3 regions of the Pseudomonas benzopyrenica genome follow, and region 3 is predicted to be linked to each of the others. Evidence: riboswitches for the same ligand, from Rfam matches in the RefSeq annotation. Region 3 holds a riboswitch; each other region holds the start of a gene.
What was found. A riboswitch is a leader RNA that binds a small molecule or an ion and turns the genes downstream of it on or off. The one in region 3 is predicted to bind cobalamin.
Positions count from the first base shown of each region.

Region 1: linked by a shared signal. The riboswitch ahead of V6W80_RS21070 (ABC transporter substrate-binding protein) and the one ahead of cobW (cobalamin biosynthesis protein CobW) in region 3 are both predicted to bind cobalamin.
Region 2: linked by a shared signal. The riboswitch ahead of cobO (cob(I)yrinic acid a,c-diamide adenosyltransferase) and the one ahead of cobW (cobalamin biosynthesis protein CobW) in region 3 are both predicted to bind cobalamin.

Region 1 covers NZ_CP145723.1:4,450,750-4,455,504, reverse strand. The annotation lists gene V6W80_RS21080 (precorrin-2 C(20)-methyltransferase) at 1-139, shown strand, start outside; gene cobJ (precorrin-3B C(17)-methyltransferase) at 127-1,797, shown strand; cobalamin riboswitch at 1,804-1,950, shown strand; gene V6W80_RS21070 (ABC transporter substrate-binding protein) at 1,982-2,998, shown strand; gene V6W80_RS21065 (FecCD family ABC transporter permease) at 2,995-4,029, shown strand; gene V6W80_RS21060 (ABC transporter ATP-binding protein) at 4,026-4,755, shown strand, end outside.
Region 2 covers NZ_CP145723.1:1,562,485-1,567,239, reverse strand. The annotation lists gene cbiB (adenosylcobinamide-phosphate synthase CbiB) at 1-218, opposite strand, end outside; gene bluB (5,6-dimethylbenzimidazole synthase) at 215-865, opposite strand; gene V6W80_RS07180 (cobyrinate a,c-diamide synthase) at 862-2,160, opposite strand; gene cobO (cob(I)yrinic acid a,c-diamide adenosyltransferase) at 2,154-2,780, opposite strand; cobalamin riboswitch at 2,878-3,074, opposite strand; gene V6W80_RS07170 (four-helix bundle copper-binding protein) at 3,170-3,499, shown strand; gene V6W80_RS07165 (mandelate racemase/muconate lactonizing enzyme family protein) at 3,505-4,704, opposite strand; gene V6W80_RS07160 (2-hydroxyacid dehydrogenase) at 4,715-4,755, opposite strand, start outside.
Region 3 covers NZ_CP145723.1:2,547,256-2,552,010, reverse strand. The annotation lists gene V6W80_RS12105 (segregation and condensation protein A) at 1-335, shown strand, start outside; gene V6W80_RS12100 (cobalamin biosynthesis protein) at 326-700, opposite strand; gene V6W80_RS12095 (CbtA family protein) at 700-1,377, opposite strand; gene V6W80_RS12090 (CbtB domain-containing protein) at 1,390-1,581, opposite strand; cobalamin riboswitch at 1,668-2,005, opposite strand; cobalamin riboswitch at 2,064-2,295, shown strand; gene cobW (cobalamin biosynthesis protein CobW) at 2,398-3,450, shown strand; gene cobN (cobaltochelatase subunit CobN) at 3,457-4,755, shown strand, end outside.

The sequences.
Region 1 (4,755 bases), 1.9 Mb from region 3:
CGGCCTGGACGAGCGTGCCCGCTATATCGAGCGCGCCACCATGGACAACCAGCGCATCGTGGCGCTGGACGAGGTCGAGCCCATGGCCTCGCCGTATTTCTCGTTGGTGGTGGTACCGGGGGTGAAATGGAAGGGTTGAGCCCGGCCATCGTCATCCTCGGCCCCGGCGCCCTGGCCACCGCCCGCCGCCTGCAGGACGGCCTGCCGGGCAGCCTGGTGCATGGCTTGGCCGGGCGGGTCGAGGGCGATGTCAGCTACAACGCCTTCGGCGACCACCTGCGTGACCTCTATCGCCAGCAGCGGCCCTTGGTGGTGCTCTGCGCCGCCGGTATCGTCATCCGCACCCTGGCGTCCTTGCTGGATGACAAGACCGCCGAGCCGCCGGTGCTGGCGGTGGCCGAAGACGGCAGCGCCGTGGTGCCGCTGTTGGGCGGTCTGGCCGGTGCCAACCGTCTGGCTCGCCAGCTGGGTACCTTGCTGGACGTGGCCCCGGCCATCACCACCAGTGGCGAACTGAGATTCGGCACCTGCCTGCTCGATCCACCGGCCGGCTATGCCCTGGCCGACGTCGACGTGGCCAAGCATCGGGTGGCCGATCTGCTGGCCGGCGCCCCGGTACGCATCGAGGGCGAGGCGCCCTGGCTGGATGAGGTACCCCTGGCTCGCGATCCCGAGGCGCGGCAGCGCATCCTGGTCTCGCCCATGACCAGCGCCGACGACCATACCCTGCTGATCCATCCCCGCGCCGTGCTGGTGGCGGTACGCGCCGATGCCACCGCTGCCGCCGTCACCGAACTGCTTGCCAGCACCGGCTATGCGCCATGTGCCGTGGCAGTGCTGCTGGCGCGGGCGGAAGACATGGCCGTGCCCGGCCTGGCCGAGCTGAGCCAGGCACTGGATGTGCCGTTGAGATTCGTCGACGCCAACACGCCGGACTTCGCCCTGACGACGGTGGAACGGGCCCAGGAGCGGGGCATCGCCCTGCACCTGCATGACCGGCCCCTGGACGCCGAGGACCTCGGCCAGCACCGCGGACGCCTCAGCGTGGTGGGCCTCGGCCCGGGTGCGGCCGAGCTCATGGCACCCGTAGTGCGCCGCGCTCTGGACGAGGCCCAGGACGTGCTCGGCTACGCGACCTACGTGCAGATGGCCGGCCCCTTGCGTCCGGACCAGCTGGCCCATGCCAGCGACAACCGTGAAGAATTGCAGCGTGCCCGCCATGCCTTCGAGCTGGCTGCCAGCGGTCGTCAGGTGGTCATGGTGTCGTCCGGCGATCCGGGGGTCTTCGCCATGGCCGCCGCGGTGCTGGAGGTACTGGAAGGCGCCGATGATCCGCGCTGGGCGGCGGTCGAGCTGGAGATCCTGCCGGGCATCACCGCGGCCATGGCCAGCGCCGCCCTGGCCGGGGCGCCCCTGGGCCACGACTTCTGCCTGATCTCTTTGTCCGACAACCTCAAGCCCTGGGCGGTGATCGAGCAGCGCCTGCGCCAGGCCGCAGCAGCGGACCTGGCCATGGCCTTCTACAACCCCATCTCCAAGGCCCGCCCGCACCAGTTGGAGCGGGCGCTGGACGTCTTGCGCAGCTGCCGTCCGGCGAACACCCCGGTGATCCTCGGTCGCGATGTCGGCCGTCCGGGTGGCGGTCTCGAATACACCAGCCTCGGCGCCCTGCGCAGCGACATGGTGGATTCGCGCACCCTGGTGATCCTCGGCTCCAGCCATACCCGGCGCTTTCCGCGGGCCGATGGCGGCGAGTGGGTCTATACGCCGCGCTGGTATGATCCGGAATTGTTATAAAGTAACATTTAATGCTTGAATCCTGGTCGCCGCTGGCCCACCCTCGGCGACCTTCCTGTTCCCTGGCGGGAAGCCGGTGAGAGTCCGGCGCGGTCGCGCCACTGTGAGCTTCGTAAGAAGCGAGCCAGACCTCGCCAGGGGATACCCATCATCCACAAGGGACGCGTCATCCCAAGGAGAGTCCATGCTTCGCCGTCTTTCACCGCTGCTCGCCGCCGGCCTGCTATCTGTTTCCGCCCTTAGCGCCCAGGCTGCCACGACCTATCCGCTGACCATCCACAACTGCGGTCGCGACCTGGTCTTCGAGCGTGCGCCCCAACGGCTGGTCAGTCTGGGTCAGGCCAGTACCGAGTTGCTCTTGCGCCTGGGCGTGGGCGCGCGCCTGGTGGGTACCGGGGTCTGGTTCGGCGGCCTGCCGAAGGACCTGCAGGAGGAGGGCAAGGGCATTCCGCGCCTGGCCGACAACGCCCCCAGCTTCGAAGCCGTGGTCGGCACCCGGCCGGACCTGGTGGCGGCGCAGTACACCTATCACGTCGGCCCGGGCGGCGAGGTGGCGGACTTCCCGCGCTTCGCTAAGCTGGGCATCGCCGCCTATGTGGCGCCCAGCGATTGCGAAGGCAAGGCAGTGACCGCCGATTCCAACAGCGACGGCAGCCGCAGCGCGCCCTTCGACATGCAGCTGGTGACCCGCGAGGCCCAGGAGCTGGCGGCCATTCTCGATGTGCAGCCGGCCGGCAAGCAGTTGGTCGCCGAGCTGGACCGCCGCATCGCCGCCGCTGGGGAGCAGGCCAAGGCTGCCGGGGTCCAGGGGCGTTCGGTGCTGTTCTGGTTCTCCAGCCCGCGCCTGGAAGGCGATCCCTGGGTGGCCGGCAACCTCGGCGCACCGGCCTGGATCGCCCGCGCCCTGGGCCTGCGCAACGTGGTCGACAGCGCTGAGGAATGGCCGGCGGTGAGCTGGGAACGCATCGCCAGTCTGGACCCTGACTATATCGTGGTGGCGCGCATGGACCGCCGTCTCTATCCCGCCGATGACGTCGACAAGAAGCTGGCCTTCCTGCGCAGCGATCCCCTGACCCGCGAATTGCGCGCGGTGCGCGAGAACCACCTGCTGGTGGTGGACGCCCCGACCCTCAATCCCTCGCTGCGGGTGGTGGACAGCGTCGAGACCCTGGCCGCCGATCTGGCCAAGCCGCAACCATGAGCCTGCCCCTGGCAGCCGAGGGGGCCCGGCCCTGGCGCTGGCTGCTGGGCCTGACCGCCGTGCTGGCGCTGGCGGCGAGCGTGGTGCTGGCGGCCTCCTTCGGCGAGATGCCCATCGCCCCGCTGACCAGTCTGCAGGCCATCGCCAACGGCCTGGGCCTGGGGCCCTATCCGGTGGAGCGCATCGTCCAGGGCATCGTCTGGGAATACCGCCTTAGTCGCGCCCTGGTCGCCGCCTGCTGCGGTGCGGGCCTGGCGGTCTCCGGCGCCATCCTCCAGGCGTTGCTGCGCAACGCCCTGGCTGAACCCTATGTGCTGGGGCTGTCGGCCGGCGCCTCCACCGGTGCGGTGCTGGTGATGCTGTTGGGCGTCGGCGGCGGGGTGCTCGGGGTCTCGCTCGGCGCCTTTCTCGGCGCCGTGCTGGCCTTCGCCGTGGTGCTGCCCTTTCTGGGCAGTGGCGGCAGCACCCGCATCATCCTCGCCGGGGTGGCCGCCTCCCAGCTGTTCAATGCCCTGACCGCCTACATCGTCGCCACCGCGGCCAACGCCGAGCAGGCGCGCAGCGTGATGTTCTGGCTGCTCGGCAGCCTGGCCGGGGTGCGCTGGCCGGACGTCTGGCTAGCCGCCGGGGTGGTGCTCGCTGGTCTGCTGGTGTGCCTGGCCTGCGCCCGGGCGCTGGACGCCTTTGCCTTTGGCGAGGACGCCGCCGCCAGCCTGGGCGTGGCGGTGGGGCCGCTGCGCCTGCTGCTGCTGGCGGTCACCGGCCTGATCACCGCCTGCCTGGTCAGCCTGGTGGGCGCGGTGGGCTTCGTCGGCCTGGTGATCCCCCATGTGGCGCGCTTCCTGGTCGGCCCCGGGCATGGCCGGCTGCTGCCCACCTGCGCGCTGATCGGCGCGCTGTTCATGGTGCTGGCCGACATCGTCGCCCGCACCCTGGTGGCCAAGCAGACCCTGCCCATCGGCGTGGTCACCGCCCTGGTCGGCGCGCCGGCCTTCGCCTTCATCCTCTACCGCGCGCGGGAGGTCCGATGAGCCTCGCCGCGCGGGACGTGGCCTGGAGCGCCGGTGGCCAGCCGATCCTCGCCGGGGTGACCCTCGCGGTGCCGCCCGGCGGGGTGCTCGGACTGCTCGGCCCCAATGGCTCGGGCAAGTCCAGCCTGCTGCGGCTGCTGGCCGGGCTGCGCCGGCCGGAGGAGGGTGGGGTCAGTCTCGACGCGACGCCGCTGGCCGAGCTGCGCCGCCGCGACCTGGCGCGCCGGGTCGCCCTGGTGGAGCAGCAGGCCGGTACCGAGGCCGATCTCTCGGTGGCCGAGGTGGTGCGCCTGGGGCGCACGCCCCATCGTGGCCTGCTCGATGCCTGGAGCGCGCGCGACGCCGAGGTCTGCCAGCGCGCCCTGGCCCAGGTCGGTCTGGTCGACAAGGCGGCACGGCGCTGGCACAGCCTCTCCGGCGGCGAGCGCCAGCGCGCCCAGATCGCCCGCGCCCTGGCCCAGGAGCCCAGCGAACTGCTGCTGGACGAACCCACCAACCACCTCGATATCCAGCACCAGCTGGAGATCCTCGACCTGGTCCGCCGCCTGCCGGCGACCTGCGTGCTGGCCATCCACGATCTCAACCTGGCCGCGCTGTTCTGCGATCGGCTGGCGGTGCTGCGCGACGGCCGCCTGGTCGCCGAAGGCGGCCCGGGCGAGGTGCTGACGGCCGAGTTGATCCAGCAGGTCTGGGGGGTGAGGGCGCAGGTGACGCTGGACGGTCCCG
Region 2 (4,755 bases), 980 kb from region 3:
CCGATCTGGCAGAGCAAGGCGGTGAGCAGCACCCAGGGCAGCACCGCCAGGCTCCAGGCCATCACCCCATGACTGCGCCAACCGCGGCCACCGGGATTGAAACGGGCTTCCAGGCTGTCGGCCAGACGACCGAACAGCACCAGAGGATGGGCACGGCGGGGTTCGCCGAACAGTAGGTCAAGCAGCATGCCGCCGACGACCGCGAAGGCCAGCATCATGGCTTCTGGCCCCAGCGATTCTCGAAGACCAGCTCCTCCAGCGGCCGCCCCTGGCGCCAGCCCTCCTCTTCCAGCATCGGGCGCGGATAGAAGGCTTCCACCGGTCCCAGGCAGAGGATGGCCGCCGGCTGCGCGCCTTCCGGCATCTCCAGCAGCCTGCGCACGGCTTCCGGTTCGAACAGCGACACCCAGCCCATACCGAGGCCTTCGCAGCGCGCCGCCAGCCAGAGATTCTGGATGGCGCAGGACAGCGAGGCGAGGTCCATTTCCGGCAAGGTGCGGCGACCGAAGACATGGGCGTCGCGGCCGTCCATGAGGGCCGCCACCAGCACCTCGGCGCAATCGAGAATGCCCTGTACCTTGAGCTTCATGAAGTCGTCGCTGCGCTCGCCGAGCGCTTCGGCGGTGGCGCAACGTTCTTCCTCCACCAGCTCGTGCAGGCGCTGGCGCAGGGCTGGATCGCTGATGCGCAGGAAGCGCCAGGGTTGCATCAACCCGACACTGGGGGCCTGGTGCGCAGCACCCAGCAGCCGGGCCAGTTGTTCGGGAGGTACCTCGCCACCGCAGAAATGGCGCATGTCGCGGCGCTCGGCGATGGCTCGGTAGACGGCGGCTTGTTCGGCGGGGGTATAGGGGGTCGTGGTCACGGCTTGAGCATCGCGGCGGCCGCGGCGGGTGCCGACGGCATGTAGAAGTGAATATAGCTGGCGGTGAGGCGACCGTCGCGGTAGACCGCCTCGGCGACCGCCTTGCCATTGGGACACAACCCGCGCGCCCAGGGCGCCTCGGGCGACTCCAGGGCGGAGTGGTGATAGGTGTGGCCGCGCAAGGTGCCCTGCTCGAATTCCACCGATTGCAGCGCCAGCGCCGTCAGGCGCGCCTGCATTCGCGCGCTGCCGGGCAGCAGCCCGAGCAGGCTGGCGGATTCGCCGGCCTTGTCGGTGAGTTCGTCGAGCAGATAGAGCATGCCGCCGCACTCGGCGAGGATCGGCTTGCCGGCGGCGTGATGGGCGCGGATGGCCGCGCGCATGCCCAGATTGTTGGACAACGTCTGCAGGTGCAGCTCGGGATAGCCGCCGGGCAGATAGAGGCTGTCCACCTCCGGCAGCGCCGGGTCGGCGAGCACGGAGAAGAACTGGAGTTCGGCACCGAGGCTGCGCAGCAGATCCAGATTGGCCTGGTAGATGAAGGCCAGGGCCGCATCGCGGGCCACGCCGATGCGCACCCCCGCCAGCAGCGGCTCGACCACGGCCGGTTCCGGCTCGGCGAAGGCCACCGGCGGCGGCAATTCGATGTCGGAACTGGCACCCAGGGCGTCGGCCGCCATGTCCAGACGGCGATCCAAGTCGGTAACCTCGTCAGCCTGGATCAGCCCCAGGTGACGACTGGGCAACTCGATGCCGGCATCGCGCGGCAGGCTACCGAAGAAGGTCATGCCCGCCGGCAGGCTGCCGCGGATCAACTGGGTCTGCCGCGGACTGCCACTGCGATTGGCCAGCACCCCGGCGAAGGGCAGGCTCGGCCGATAGTGGGCCAGGCCATAGGCCAGGGCACCAAAGGTCTGCGCCAGGCCCGCGGCGTCGATCACTCCCAGCACCGGTACGCCGAAGCGCTCGGCCAGGTCCGCCGCCGACGGCTGCCCGTCGAACAGCCCCATGACGCCTTCGATGAGGATGAGGTCCGCCTCCGCCGCCGCTTCCCACAGCAGGCGCCGGCTCTCGGCCTCGCCGATCATCCACAGATCGAGCTGGTAGACCGGCGCGCCGCTGGCGCGGGCCAGGATCATCGGATCGAGAAAGTCCGGACCGCACTTGAACACCCGCACCCGTCGCCCCTGGCGGGCATGCAGCCGGGCCAGGGCGGCGGTGACGCTGGTCTTGCCCTGCCCGGAGGCCGGAGCGGCGATCAGCAGCGCCGGGCAGTGTCGCGTATCCCTTACCATTCGATGCCCTGCTGAGCGCGCACGCCGGACTGGAAGGCATGCTTGACCAGACTCATGTCGGTCACGGTGTCGGCGGCCTCGATCAGCGCCGGCGGGGCGCCGCGGCCGGTCACCACCACGTGCTGGTGCGCCGGACGTCCAGCCAGATCGGCCAGCACCTGATCGACGTCCAGATAGCCGTGCTTGAAGGCGATGTTGAGTTCATCCAGCAGTACCAGGCCGATGGCTGGATCGCGCAGGAGCTCCACCGCCACCGCCCAGGCGGCGGCAGCCGACTGCAGGTCGCGGGCGCGGTCCTGGGTGTCCCAGGTGAAGCCCTCGCCCATGACGTGGTAACGCACCTCGTCGGGGAAGCGCTTGAAGAAGAGTTGCTCGCCGGTGTCGCGACGGCCCTTGATGAACTGCACCACGCCCACCTGCATGCCATGGCCGAGGGCGCGCGCCGCCATGCCGAAGGCGGAGCTGCTCTTGCCCTTGCCGATGCCGGTATGCACCAGCAGCAGGCCACGCTCGTCCTGGGCGTCGGCGATACGGGCGTCGATCACCGCCTTCTTGCGCACCATGCGCGCGCGGTGGCGTTCGTCGCGCTCGGGGCTGGTCGAATCGGGGGTGTCGGTCATGGGGCGGTTCTCCAGGTGCGGGCGCGGCGGAGAAACGGGCAGAGACGCCACCCGCGCAAGGCAGATGGCGACGCCGCGCGAAGCCCTCCGCATCGCCGAGATGAGCGCAAGCGTGGCCGGTCTCCGGGCTGGTGAGCCGATGCCTGGTGGCATCCGCCGCGCCCCTTCCCGGCCAGGGCCAGTGGGCATCGCGCAGCTACTGCTCAACTACCGTTGCGGGGGCAGCGCCGGCTCGACCGGCTTCCCTGTTTCACCCCGCTCCAGGCGGGGCACCACGTGCAAGGGCGCAGGGTACGGACTAGCCGGGAGAGCGTCAATCGATGGCACCGCCCGAACTCGGCGTCGAGCGGACGGGTCCACCCTAAGCACCCACCGCCAGGAGCTACCGGATGAACGATGCCACCCTCGCCGCCTGCATCAAGGCCTGCCTCGACTGCGCCGCCGCCTGCGAAACCTGCGCCAGCGCCTGCCTGGGCGAAGCCAATCTGGACATGATGCGCGACTGCGTCCGCCTGGATCGCGATTGCGCCGACGCCTGTCGCCTGGCCGCCACCTTCATGCAGCGCGACAGCGATCGCGTCGCCGAAGCCTGCGCCCTGTGCCTGGCCACCTGCCGTGCCTGCGCCGCCGAATGTGGCAAGCACAAGGCCGATCACTGCCAGGCCTGCGCTCGGGCCTGTGAAGCCTGCGCCGATGCCTGCGCGGCCATGGCCGCCTGAACCCCTTACCGCGCTGATACCCGCCCGATCCGGTCCGGCCGCTGACGCAGCGCCGGATGCAGGGCGGTGCCCAGGCCCGGTGCGGTTGGCGGTAGCAGCCAGCCCTGCTCCAGTACCGGCAGCTCGGTGACCAGCTCACGATAGAAGCCCGCCAGATAGGCTCGCACCACTTCCTGAAAGATGGCATTGGCTGAGGCCAACCCCAGATGCAGCGAGGCCATCAGCACCACCGGTCCGGTGCAGTCGTGCGGGGCGATGGGCTTCTGATAGGCCTCGGCCAAGGTGGCGATCTTGCGCGCCTCGCTCAGCCCTCCGCACCAGGACAGATCCACCATCACATAGTCCAGCGCATCGGCCGCCAGCAGATCGCGGAAGGCACCGCGCATCGCCAGGGTCTCGCTGCCGCAGACCGGAATGCCCGCCAGCCGCCGGAAATCCGCCAACCCCTGAACGTGATCCATCTTGATCGGATCTTCCGCCCAGAAGATGTTGTACTCCTTGAGTGCTCGGGCGATCTGCAGGGCGCAGGTTGGATTCCACAAGGAATGGAATTCGCACATCACCTCGATGCCATCGCCGACCGCCTCCCGGATGCGCGCGAAGGGCTCCAGACCCTGGCGCAAATCGGTGCTGGACAGATACTGACCGCCACTGGCCAGGGCGAAGGCATCGAAGGGCCAGATCTTCATGGCGGCAAACCCTTCGTCCACCAGACTCTGGGCCAGTTCACCGGGGTTTTCCACCGCCGCCACCTGATCGTCGTAGCGCCCGGCCACGCGGGCCTCGCCCTTGGCGATCAACCGGCGCTGCTCACCACCGGTATTGAAGTTGGGACTGGCGCAGGTGTTATAGGCGCGCATCCGCTCGTGGACCTGGCCACCCAGCAGCTGATGGATGGGCACGCCCATAGCCTGGCCGAACAGGTCCCAGAGAGCGATGTCCAGCGCCGAAGCCGCTCGGGTTTCCACGCCGCTGCCGTTGAAGCCCAGATAGCCACGCAGCAGCGCCCGGCTGTGGGCTTCGATCTGTAGGGGATCGCGACCCAGCAGCAGCGGCGCGCAAAGCGAGTGGATCTGCGCCTCCACCGCTTCGGCGCCACGAAAGGTCTCACCCAGGCCAATCAGGCCGCTGTCGGTGTGGATCTCCACCCAGAGCAGATTGGGCAATTGCGTGAGCCTGGTGGTTTCGATACGAGTGATGCGCATGGCGCCTCCTCTAGCGCGGTCCGTGGACCTGGTTGAGCAGCGTTTCGCCTC
Region 3 (4,755 bases):
TGCCCGAGGTGGAGCTGGGCGAGTTGCTGCTGGCCATGGGTGAGGTCCTGCGCCGGGCCGATCTGTTCGAGAGTCACCAGGTGACCCGCGAGGTCCTGTCCACCCGCGAGCGCATGAGTCAGGTGCTGGAGCGCCTCAAGGATGGCGCCTTCGTGCCCTTCGTGGCGCTTTTCACCCTGGATGAGGGGCGTCTCGGCGTGGTGGTGACCTTCATGGCGATCCTCGAGCTGGTCAAGGAAGCCCTGGTGGAACTGGTACAGAACGAGCCCTTCAGCCCCATCCATGTCCGCGCCCGGGTCAGCGACGCCGAAGCGCAAGCGGCGTCTCAGGCGTAGGCCAAGGCTGCCGTTGCCGCCGCGCTCTTGCGTTTGCTCACCAACAGGCGGGCGCCTTCACCGGCTGCCACCAGGGCCGCGGCTTCGGCGACACTGGAGCTGCCAACATGCTGCAACACCCGCTTACTGGCTGAGGTTATGCCGCGTTCTTGCGCCAGGCGTTCAGCGGGAAAGCCCTGTAAGGGCAGCTGCCAGCGTTGGGCGAGGGTGCGCAGTCCGCGTTCTTCGAGTCGACTGGCCACCGTCGCCAAGGCGGTCAGGGCGGCACGGTCGCAGCCGGCTTCCTGCAGCACCTCTTGCGCCAGCTCGGCAAGCTCCTCCACCGAACAATCCCGACGGCAACCTAGGCCCAGGACCAGCGCCATCAGCCTTGCGGCTCCTGACGGCGGAACAGCCAGCTGCACGCCAGGCCTAGCAATAGCCAGAAAGGCAGGTTGCTCACCAGCACGGCGATCTGGAAGTGCCGTTGCAGTTCTTGTGGTGCCAGGCTCTCATGCGCGACCGGCTGGGGCGCTCCCAGCAAGTGGGGAATGACCAGCAGGCCCAGAGCGGCGATCTTGAAGCCTGGGTGGCGGGCGAACGCCAGCAGGGCGAGGGCGGCCGCGGTAGCGCCCGAGGTGCCTATCCACCAAGCCTGGCGCAGGGTGAGGTCCGCCGCGGCCGTGCCTGGTAGCTCCGGTGGCAGGCCCAGGCTCGGCGCGAGGCAGAAGGTGGCGTAGCCGGCCAGCCCCCACAGCAGGCCCTGGTAGGTCCGGTTCGGCGCGCGCAGGTTGAACAGGCCGGCGAGCACCAGGCCGAAACCCACGGCCACCACCAGGTTACCGCCGAAGGTCGACAGGGTGCGCGGCCAGCCATCTGCCGGGGCCCAGGCTTCTTCCTCGCCGTGATCCTGGTGCTCGGCCATGGCCGGGGCTTCGGTCTGGACCTCGTAGGTTTCCGCCTGGAGGATGAGCGGCGTCATCCAGACGCTTTGCAAGATGCTCAGCAACAGAGCGGCGAGCAGCCCGGCCACGCCGGCACTGAAGGCGATACGCTGAAACATGACGTACTCCTCTTAGTGGCAGGGGAAGCCTTCGCTGTGGCGGGTATCGTGGGCACCGTTGTGCAGCGCTTCGACATGGGAGAAACCGGCCAGGAACACCAGGCCCAGGCCGAGCAGGCAGGCGAGCAGCGTAGCGGTCAGGCGTTGGGCGCGGGTATGGGTATGAGGCTGGGGCAGGGCGGTCGTCGAGCGGGTAGCGGTCATGGCAAGGCCTCGGAGTCGAAGCGGCAGGGACGCGCCGAGGCAGCGAACCGCAGGCGGCCGCCGTCCAGCACGACCGCCCACCGCGGGTTGCTTGAAAGCGACAGGCCGGTCTCCGGACTCACGAGGGTCTCAAGGTGCGGTCTTGGCTGCGCGTCGGCCTGGCAGCGTTGAAGCCCTTCGCGGAGTGCTCATTTACTCTCGGTAAATTGCGCTTCCTTGAAGGGTTCCGCTTTGCCAGGTGCTAGCTCGCGCAAGACCGCATTCCCGTACGACTACCAGGATCGCCTTCCCCAAGCTTGCCAGCCGGGTGGCATCGTGATCCTGCGCTCGTCTACCGTTGCGGGGGCAGTGCCGGACTTGGACCGGCTTCCCGTTTCACCGCGACCCCTGGCGGAGTCGCGACACCTGAAGCAGGGGCGAGCAGACCACGCGGGTCGTCCGACGGTCAAGCCTGTTCGATTGACACCCCGGCGGGGCACTCGTAGCCTGTCGGGCTTCGAGGTGCTCTTGTCCGCAAGAGCTTGAAAGGGAACGCGGTGCGACACCGCGGCTGCCCCCGCAACTGTAAGCGGCATCTTCAGCCTCTCCACAGAGCCTGTTCATAATTGACGCTAGCTCGCGAAATGATGAACAAGCTTTAAGGCCACTGCTCACGCGGGAAGGCTGGAGTAGGGCGCCGTGAGCCAGGAGACCTGCCTCGCTAGCTTTCCATACGCAACCGGGCGGGGTGATCCGGGCTGCCACCAGGGCCTTGCCGCTGCGCGAGCGCCTGGCATGCCTGCCCGTCTTTTTTCGCTTTCTTTCTAAGGGCAGCCCATGAAAACCCTGGCCAAGACTCCCGTCACCATCGTCACCGGCTTCCTCGGTTCCGGCAAGACCACCCTGCTGCGGCACATGCTCGACCATGCCGAAGGCCGCCGCATCGCGGTGATCGTCAACGAATTCGGCGAGCTGGGCATCGATGGCGAGATCCTCCGCCAGTGCAGCATCGGCTGTACCGAAGAAGAGGCCCAGGGCCGCGTCTTCGAATTGGCCAATGGCTGCCTGTGCTGCACCGTGCAGGAAGAATTCTTTCCGGTGATGAAGGAGCTGGTGGCGCGTCGCGGCGACATCGACCACATCCTCATCGAGACCAGCGGCCTGGCGCTGCCCAAGCCTCTGGTGCAGGCCTTCCAGTGGCCGGAGATCCGCAACGCCTGCACCGTGGACGCGGTGATCACCGTGGTCGACAGTCCCGCGGTGGCGGCCGGCACCTTCGCCGCCCATCCCGAGCAGGTGGATGCCCAGCGCCGCCAGGACCCCAACCTGGACCATGAATCGCCGCTGCACGAGTTGTTCGAAGATCAACTGGCCAGTGCCGACCTGGTGATCCTCAACAAGACCGATGGCCTGGACGCCGAGGCCCTGGCCCGGGTCCGCGCCGAGGTGAGCAAAGAGTTGCCGTCCGCGGTCAAGGTGGTGGAAGCCAGTCGTGGCGTGCTGCCCCTGTCGGTGCTGCTGGGCTTGCAAGCCGAATCCGAGGCCCATATCGACAGCCGTCCGACCCACCATGACCTCGAAGGTCATGAAGACCATGACCACGATGAATTCGACTCCTTTGGCGTAGACCTGCCTGAGGTGGCGGAAGCGACCCTGCTGGCGGCGCTGACCGAGGTGGTCAAGAGCCATGGCGTGCTGCGGGTGAAGGGCTTCGCGGCCATTGCCGGCAAGCCGCTGCGACTGCTGGTGCAGGGGGTCGGTACCCGCTTCGACAAGCATTTCGACCGTGCCTGGAAGACCGGCGAGACCCGCAGCACCCAGTTGGTGCTGATCGGCCAGGAGCTGGACCAGGCGGCGATCACCGCCCAGTTGCGCGCCGCGGTCGCCTGACGCCAGATGCATCTGCTGCGTACCCAGCCGGGCGGCTTCGTCCCGGACGACGGCATCGCCCATCTGGCGCAGACGCCGGGTGAGATCGTCGTGCTCTGCAGTGGCGATTCGCATCTGGCCCTGCTGGCCGAGGCGACTCGTACCCTGGATGCCGGCTATCCCAGCCTGCGCCTGGCCAATCCCATGCAGCTGCAGAACCACGCCTCGGTGGACCTCTACGTCGAGGAGGTGCTGAGCCAGGCGCGAGTGGTGTTCATCTCCCTGCATGGCGGCCAGGGCTACTGGCGCTATGGCATGGAACGCCTCGCCGAGCTGGCCGCGCGGGGGCTGACCCTGATCGCAGTGCCCGGCTGCGATCGCCCTGACCCTGAGCTGATGGCTCTGGGCACCGTGGCACCGGACCTGGCCGAACGGCTGTGGCGCTACCTCCGTCAAGGCGGCCTGGGCAATGCCCGGGATTTCCTGCACTGCCTGGCCGCCGAATGCCTGGATGCCCGATACCTTTACGAGCCACCGAGGGAGTTGCCGCGGGTGGCGGTCTATCAGCCTGAAGGCCTGGGGCTGGCCGGCTGGCGCCAACGCTGGCGACAGGACTGGCCCACGGCGGCGCTGCTGTTCTACCGCACCCATCTGCAGTCGGCCAATACCGCCTTCATCGACGCTTTCTGCGCGCAACTCGAGGCCCAGGGGCTGAATCCGCTGCCCATCGCCGTGGCCAGCCTCAAGGAGGCGGCCTGCCTGACGGAAGTCGAGCGGCTGCTGGACGAGACCGACACCGCGCTGATTCTCAATACCACCGGCTTCGCCCAGTCCAGTCCGGAGCGGCCGAATCTCACGCCGTTCCGCCGACCGGTGCCGGTACTCCAGGCCATCTGCGCCCAGGACAATCGCGAACGCTGGCAGGAGAACCCCCAGGGTCTGGGGGCCCGCGACCTGGCCATGCACATCGCCCTGCCGGAGCTGGACGGGCGCATCATCACCCGGCCGATCAGTTTCAAGGGCCTGGCCTGGCGCTGCGAGCGCAGCCAGAGCGACGTGGTCAACTACCAGGCCGATAGCGAGCGCATGGCCTTCGTCGCGCGGCTGGCGCGCAGCTGGATCGAACTGGCGCGGCGTCCCGCAGCGGACAAGCGCATCGCCCTGATCCTGGCCAACTATCCGACCCGCGACGGCCGCATCGGCAATGGCGTCGGCCTGGATACCCCGGCAGCGGCGCTCAAGGTGCTGCAGGCGCTGCAGACGGCCGGCTATCCGGTGGCCAATCTGCCTGAAAGCGGTACCGCCCTGATCGAGCGGCTGCTCGGT